2 regions of the Micrococcus sp. 2A genome follow, and region 2 is predicted to be linked to the other one. Evidence: predicted binding sites of a transcription regulator. Region 2 holds the regulator's gene; the other holds the start of a gene.
The links. The regulator LexA, encoded in region 2, represses DNA repair genes until DNA is damaged. The targets are predictions, from matches to a motif close to TCGAACANNTGTTCGA.

Region 1: the regulator LexA is predicted to act here: its motif matches at 2,044-2,059, upstream of AAG742_RS05535 (DUF6504 family protein).

The regions. Positions count from the first base shown of each region.
Region 1 covers NZ_CP154351.1:1,181,682-1,185,089, reverse strand. The annotation lists gene dnaE (DNA polymerase III subunit alpha) at 1-1,338, opposite strand, end outside; gene AAG742_RS05535 (DUF6504 family protein) at 1,562-1,888, opposite strand; gene AAG742_RS05530 (metallophosphoesterase family protein) at 2,187-3,408, opposite strand, start outside.
Region 2 covers NZ_CP154351.1:849,939-853,346, reverse strand. The annotation lists gene AAG742_RS03965 (histidinol-phosphate transaminase) at 1-309, opposite strand, end outside; gene AAG742_RS03960 (LysM peptidoglycan-binding domain-containing protein) at 367-738, opposite strand; gene lexA (transcriptional repressor LexA) at 986-1,708, shown strand; gene AAG742_RS03950 (DASS family sodium-coupled anion symporter) at 1,731-3,248, opposite strand.

The DNA of each region.
Region 1 (3,408 bases), 330 kb from region 2:
GTCGATGTCCGGCAGGGTGGAGCGCGCGTCCGAGAGGAAGCGCTCCATGATCAGGCCGTTGGCCATGGGGTCCACGTTGGAGATTCGCAGCGCGTGGTTCACCAGCGACGACGCCCCGGAGCCGCGCGCGGAGACCCGCACGCCCATCCCCTCGATCAGGTCCACCACGGAGGACACCGTGAGGAAGTAACTCGCGAACCCGAGGCGCGAGATGATCCCGAGCTCGTGCTCCACCCGGTCCTGCAGGTCGCGCGCCTCCTGACTGGTGCCGAACCCGGAGCCGGTGTGCAGACGCGGGTAGCGGGCGGCCAGGCCGGCGAGGGTCCGCTCGTGCAGCACGCGGTCGGGCGGCCCGTCCACCCCGATGACGGAGGCCTCGGGCACCCGGGGCCGGCCCCAGCCGAGATCGCTCTCGGGGTCGAGGGCGCAGGCCTCGGCCAGGCGGCGGGTGGACTCCAGGAGGGGCGCGGCAGGCTCGTCCGCGGCCTCGCACACCTCACGGGCGAGCCGGTGCATGTGCTCGGTGGGCTTGAGCCAGCCCTGTCCGTTGGGCTGCAGGTCGTGCAGGGCGTCGAGGGAGCTCAGCGCCCGGGCGGCGTCGAGGACGTCCGCGGTGGCCGCGCCGTCCGGGGCGGCGTACCGCACGGCGTTGGTCAGCACGGCGGGCGTGCGGGTGTCCCGGGCGGCGCGCAGCATCTTCACGGCGTGGCCCGTGTCCAGCCGTCGGCCGGGCGCGGAGAGGTGCGTGACGACGTCGACGTGCACAGATCCGGCGGGCAGGGCCGAGCGCCACCGGCGCAGGGCGCCCACTCCCGCGGCGTAGCGGCGGCGGGCGAGGTGGCGTCCGAGGTCCGAGTCCGGCCCGAGGAGCACGAACAGTTCCGGGCTCGGCGGGTTCGCGGGGTTGGCGGCGGTGGGCACGCGCCCCCCGGCGGCCTCCGCCAGCTCGGCGACGGCGGCCCAGGGGCTGCCTCCGCCCGCTCCCCCGGTGGTACGGGCATGGGCCGCGGAGATCACCTGGCACAGGGCGCGGTAGCCGGACCCGTGGGAGCCGCCCCGGGCGAGGATGACGGCCCGGCCGGCGTCGCCGTCCTCCTCCGACCAGCGCAGGGCGAGGTCCACCCCGACCACGGGCGCGATGCCGTGCTGCAGGCACGCACCCACGTGCTTGGCCATGCCGTAGAGGCCGTCGCGATCGGTGCACGCGAGCAGGTCCATGCCCGCCGCGGCGGCGGCCGCGGCGAGGTCCTCGGGCCAGCTCACCCCGTAGTGGGCGCTGAAGGCCGAGGCCACGTGCAGATGGGGGAACGGGACGGGCGGGGGCGTGCGGTCACTCATGGGGAGCTCTCCTGGACGTGCTGGACCACCCCGCCGGGGTCTCCGACGGGGGCGGCGCGGGAAGCGCGGCGGGTGCACGAGCCGGGAAGCGTGCGGGGGTCCGAGCCAGGGGAAGGAGGCGGTCGGGGCAGCCTGTGGCCGCCGAGGCGGCCACTCACCCACAATAGAACACATGTTCGAATGACGGAAGCGGGGGGCAGGCCCCGGAGGGGCGGGCGGGACCTCACGCCGTCCTCCGCAGGTCATGAGCGACCTCGTGGACGCGAATGAGGCGCCAACGCCCGGAGTCGAGGTGGTGGGCGACGTCCAGGGTCTGCACGGGGGCGGAGCCGGCCCGGGCGAGGCGCACCTGCAGGCGCCAGATCTCATGGTCCACCAGGCCCGGCCCGCGGCCCTTCTCGGCCCGCACCTCCTCGGCCCACCAGCGGCGACGCTCGAACCAGCGCATCGGCCGCTCGGCGATGACGTAGTCCCGCCCGTTCCAATGCAGGCCCTGCGGCGCGCCGTCCGGGGCGCGCTCCACCGCCACGGACTGCGTGAAGACTCCCATGCTGCTCTCTCCCTGTGTGCGCTGCGGACGGATCCGCCGGCGGGCGCCGACGGACGGCGGGAGCGCGACCCACCCGCGACGGCGGGCAGGGGAAGAGTCGGGAAGCCTCGGCCCGCGATGGGACCGAGGACCGGAGGTCGCACTCTCGATCGTACTCGAACATGTGTTCGAATCCAATGGGAGGGACACTACGGATGGCAGCGGACACGTTAAGGGGGCCCAGGGAAAAGGCGACGTCGGCACCCGCGCGGGTGCCGACGTCGCCGTGCTCACGCCCCCGGGCGGGGCGGGGCCGCGCTCAGGCCTTCACGTACCGCGGGAAGGCGGCAGGCGCGGCCACCGGCTTGCCCTCCGGGTTCATGTCGATCCCGAGGTCACGGGCCCAGACGATGCGGGTGTCGCCGGTGTAGACGGCCTCGGTGCGCTCGTCGAGCTCGAACACGCGGGCGCCGCGGAGGGTGTGCTGATCCCACGTGCCGTCGTTGAGGCCGTAGGTGTCGAAGCCGGTGCCGGGCGCGTAGCCGAGCTCGACGCCGTAGTAGTTCCCCTTGTAGGTGTTGATGTGGTCGTGGCCGCAGTAGATGCCCTTGACCTCGCCGCGCTCCTTCACGGAGGCGTAGATGCCCGAGTTGATCAGACCGTGGTAGACGTCCTCGTGCTTCACACCCTCGATGGCGTGACGGCGCACGGCCTCCGCGTGGCGGGCCTCGTCCTTCTCGCCCTGGGAGGCGTACCACATGTAGGAGTGCTCGAACGTGGGGATGTGGAAGAACATGAGGCCGGGGACGCCCTTGCCGAAGCGCTCCGCGGTGGCCTCCGAGGCCTCCTCGTACCAGCGGATCTGCTGCGGACGGATCCAGTCGTAGTCCATGACGCCCTCGGTGGACTGCCCGGCGGCGTCCTGGGCGGTCGCGTAGCGGCCCGAGTCGAGCAGCCAGATGGCGAAGGAGGGGGCGGCGCCGCGGGACCCCCGCACAAGCAGCTGGGCGTCGGAGTGGCCCGGCTTGGACGGGTCCACGGCCGGGTTGAGGTTGTGCTTGTACTGGCGCACGAAGTCCACGATCCGGGATTCCGTCATCGAGGTGCCGTGCTCCGTGACCGAGTCCTCGTCATGGTTGCCGAAGGTGATGGCCCACTTCACGCCGCGGGACTCCATCGGCATGACGAAGTTGTTGATCCCCTGCATCACCTGCAGGTCCGTGGTGGGCGAGCCGTCGATGACGTCACCGTTGATGAGCGCGAAGTCCGGCTTCTCCCGGTCCAGGACCTTGCCCATGAACTCGAGGGTGCGACGGTCCGCGGCGTGGCCGCCCTGGGTGTCGTTGAACTGCACGATCTTGAAGCGGCGGCTCTTGCCGAACGCCAGCGGCATGGACTGGGCGCCGGCGTCACGGCGACGTCCATGGGCAGGGGCGTGGGCCGGAGGCGCGGCCTGGGCGACGGGGGCTGCGGCCAGCACGCCGGCCGCGGCGAAGGCTCCGCCTCCGGCGAGGATGCCGCGGCGGTCGACGGACGGGGAC
Region 2 (3,408 bases):
GAAAGCCTGGAGGATCTGCTGGAGCACCTCGTTGGAGCCGTTGGCCGCCCACACGTGTGCCGCGGTCAGCCCGTGGCCGAGGTACCCGGCCAGGCTCTCCCGCAGCCGGGTGAACTCGCGGTCCGGGTAGCGGTTCAGCCCCCCGGCGACCTGCGCCACCCGTGCCACGACGGCCTCCGCGACCTCCGGGGGGACGGGGTGCGTGTTCTCGTTCGTGTTGAGCATGAACGGCACGTCCAGCTGGGGGGCGCCGTAGGGGCTCTGCCCGCGCAGGCCCTCGCGCAGCGGGAGGGAGCTCAGATCGGTCATACGGGCCATTCTAGGAACGGGAGCACGCCGAGCGCGCCGTGAGTCGCCGGCCGGCCCTCAGTCCCCCGCGGGCACGAACAGGGACTCGCCCAGCTCGAGCTCCCGGCCCTCCAGGCTGTTCAGCTCGGCGATCCGCGTCATGGTGGTGAAGGGGTCCTCCTCCGGCGCAGCCTCGGCGGCGATGGACCACAGGCTGTCCCCCGGCATGACCGTGACGGTCTCCAGACGCGCGCCCGGGCCCTCGGAGGAGACCGCCGCAGGGGAGGTGAGGACGCCCGCGAGGAACGCCGCGACGACGGTGAGCACGGCCGCCGCCAGCATGAGCGGAAGCCCGCGGAGCACGAGACGGCCGCGCCTGTTGAGGCGGAACCCGCTCGGAGCGGGGCGAGCGGGGACGGGACGGGAGAGAGCTGCGGTCAGGGTGGTCATGGTGGTGGTCGCCTTCCTCCCGCTGCGAGCGGGAATTCGAACGTGTGTTCGAACCTGTTCGAATCCATGTCTAGCACACACCTTCGAGACACGCCCAGCGTGGATCGAACATATCTTTGGATCCGGTGACGGACTCCACTAGGGTCGAGGGCACCGGACGTGCTCCGACCCGCGGTGGATCGCCTTCAGGGCAAGACCATCAGCAGGGGTGGACACGCTAAGCGACCTCGGGAGAACGGACCGCCGCATGGCCACCCCTGACCACCAGACCCCAGCCGGGTCCGCCCCCTCGCTCACGTCCCGCCAGCGGCGGATCGTGGAGACCATCCGCCACGCGATCGCTGAGTGCGGCTACCCGCCCTCCATGCGGGAGATCGGGGACGCGGCGGGCCTCGCCTCGCTCTCCTCCGTCACGCATCAGCTCGGCCAGCTCGAGCGCTTCGGCTACATCCGCCGCGATCCGGGCCGCCCCCGCGCGCTCGAGGTGCTGCTGGCCGAGGACGGGACGGCGCTGACTGCCGAGACGGCCTCCCCCGTCGCCCCGGTCTCCGAGCTCCCCCAGATCCCCTCGTGGCACACGGACGCCGCCGAGGGCGACGCCGTCTCCATCCCGTGGGTGGGACGGATCGCGGCCGGCGGCCCCATCCTCGCCGAGCAGCAGGTGGAGGAGGTCATGACGATCCCGCGCCGCCTCACGGGTGAGGGCGAGCTGTTCATGCTCCGCGTCTCCGGCGACTCGATGGTGGACGCCGCCATCTGCGACGGCGACTGGGTGGTGGTGCGCCGGCAGGAGACCGCGGACAACGGGGACATCGTGGCCGCGCTGCTCGACGACGAGTCCACCGTGAAGACCTTCCGCCAGCGCGACGGCCACACGTGGCTGCTCCCCCAGAACACCGCCTACGAGCCCATCATGGGTGACCACGCGACCATCATGGGCCGCGTGGTCACCGTGCTGCGGGCGCTCTGAACGGCGCCCGCGGCGCGGACGGTCAGACCAGGCCGAGCCACCGCCAGTACGTGGCGGAGAAGAGCAGGACCATGAGGTAGCCGATCACCGTGATGGGCAGTCCCGCCTTGAGGAACTGCATCGGGGTGAACGCGCCCGTGCCGTACGCGAGCATGTTCTGCGGCGCGGAGACCGGCAGCAGGAAGCCGAAGCAGATCAGGAACTGCATGATCACGACGAACCCGAGGCCGCCCTCCGCGGCGTTCGGGATGGACGCGGCGAAGGCGATGAACACCGGGATCAGGGCGCTCGAGAGCGCGGTGGCCGAGGCGAAGCCCAGGTGGATGAGGATCGTGAAGGCGCCCATGACGGCGATCAGCGCGACGATCGGCAGCTCGGCGAGGCCGAGCGCGGTGAAGGTGCGCTCGGAGAGCCACGCGGCGGCGCCCGTCTTGAGCAGCAGTGAGCCGAGCGAGATGCCCACGGCGAACACCACGAGCGTGCCCCAGTTGACGAGCTTCTCCACGGTCTTCCACGAGAACACGCCGACGCGCGGGAGCAGGAGGAAGGCGACGGCGGCCAGGGTCACGGTGGTCGCATCGACGGGATGCAGGACGCCCTGGGTGGCCCACGCGGTCACCAGGAGGACGGCCACCACCGTCAGGCGCATCTCCTTGCCCGTCATCGGGCCGAGGGCGGCGAGGTCGCGCTGGACGACCTCGCGACCGCCGACCATGCGGTCCGTCTCCGGCTTGATGGCCCAGCGCATCACGAAGTAGAGCACCACGGACATGACGGCGGCCCACGGCGCGCCCCACACGAACCACTCGAGCCACGTGATCTGGCGGCCCATCTGGTCCTGGATGAAGCCGACAGCGACGAGGTTCTGGGCCGCGGAGGTCATGATGCCGATGTTCCAGATGGAGATGGCCTGCGCGGCGGTGATGACGAGCAGGGCGCTGAGCTTCGAGTCGGTCGGCATGCCGAAGGCCGCTACGAGGCCCATGAGGATCGGCACCACCGCGCCGGCGCGTGCCGTGGCCGACGGGACGAAGAAGGACAGGATGATCGTGATGACGATCGTGCCGATGAGGATGTTGCTCGTCTTCTCGCCGGCGAACTTCAGCACGAGCAGCGCCACGCGCTTGTGCAGCCCCGTGGCCTGCATGGCGGCGGCGAGCACGAGGGCGCCGGCCACGAGGGCCACCGCGGAGTTGGAGAAGCCGCCCAGCGCGAGCCCCAGGGCGCCTGACGTGCCGAGGGCGGTCTCCGGGTCCGCCATGTCCGGGGCGAATCCGACGAGGAACGCGATCAGCCCGATGATGAGCACGGCGCTGACCGGGTAGGTGACGGCCTCGCTCACCCACACGATGACGGCGAACGCGAGGACCGCGAGCGCCCGCTGTCCCGCGACGGAGAGTCCGAGCTCCTGCAGGCCGGGCATCAGGGCCACCGCGGCCATCGCGAGGACGGCCAAGGCCAGCCACACCGGCTTGAGGTTCAGGTGCGCCAGGAAGGAGTCGTGGTGGCGATTCGCCGCGCGCTCGTGCGCCCGAACCACCTCCCGCTCCTCGCGGGCCTGGCCGCCCAGGGAGGCGCGGCGTTCGGCCGTCCTCCGCAGTCGATGGGATCCTGAGGTCCTGCCGGTGGCCAGGGCCGCCCGCCTTCCCGCCGCGCGCGGCGGCGTGCTCGCTCCGGAGGGCCACGGGGCCGGGGCCCTC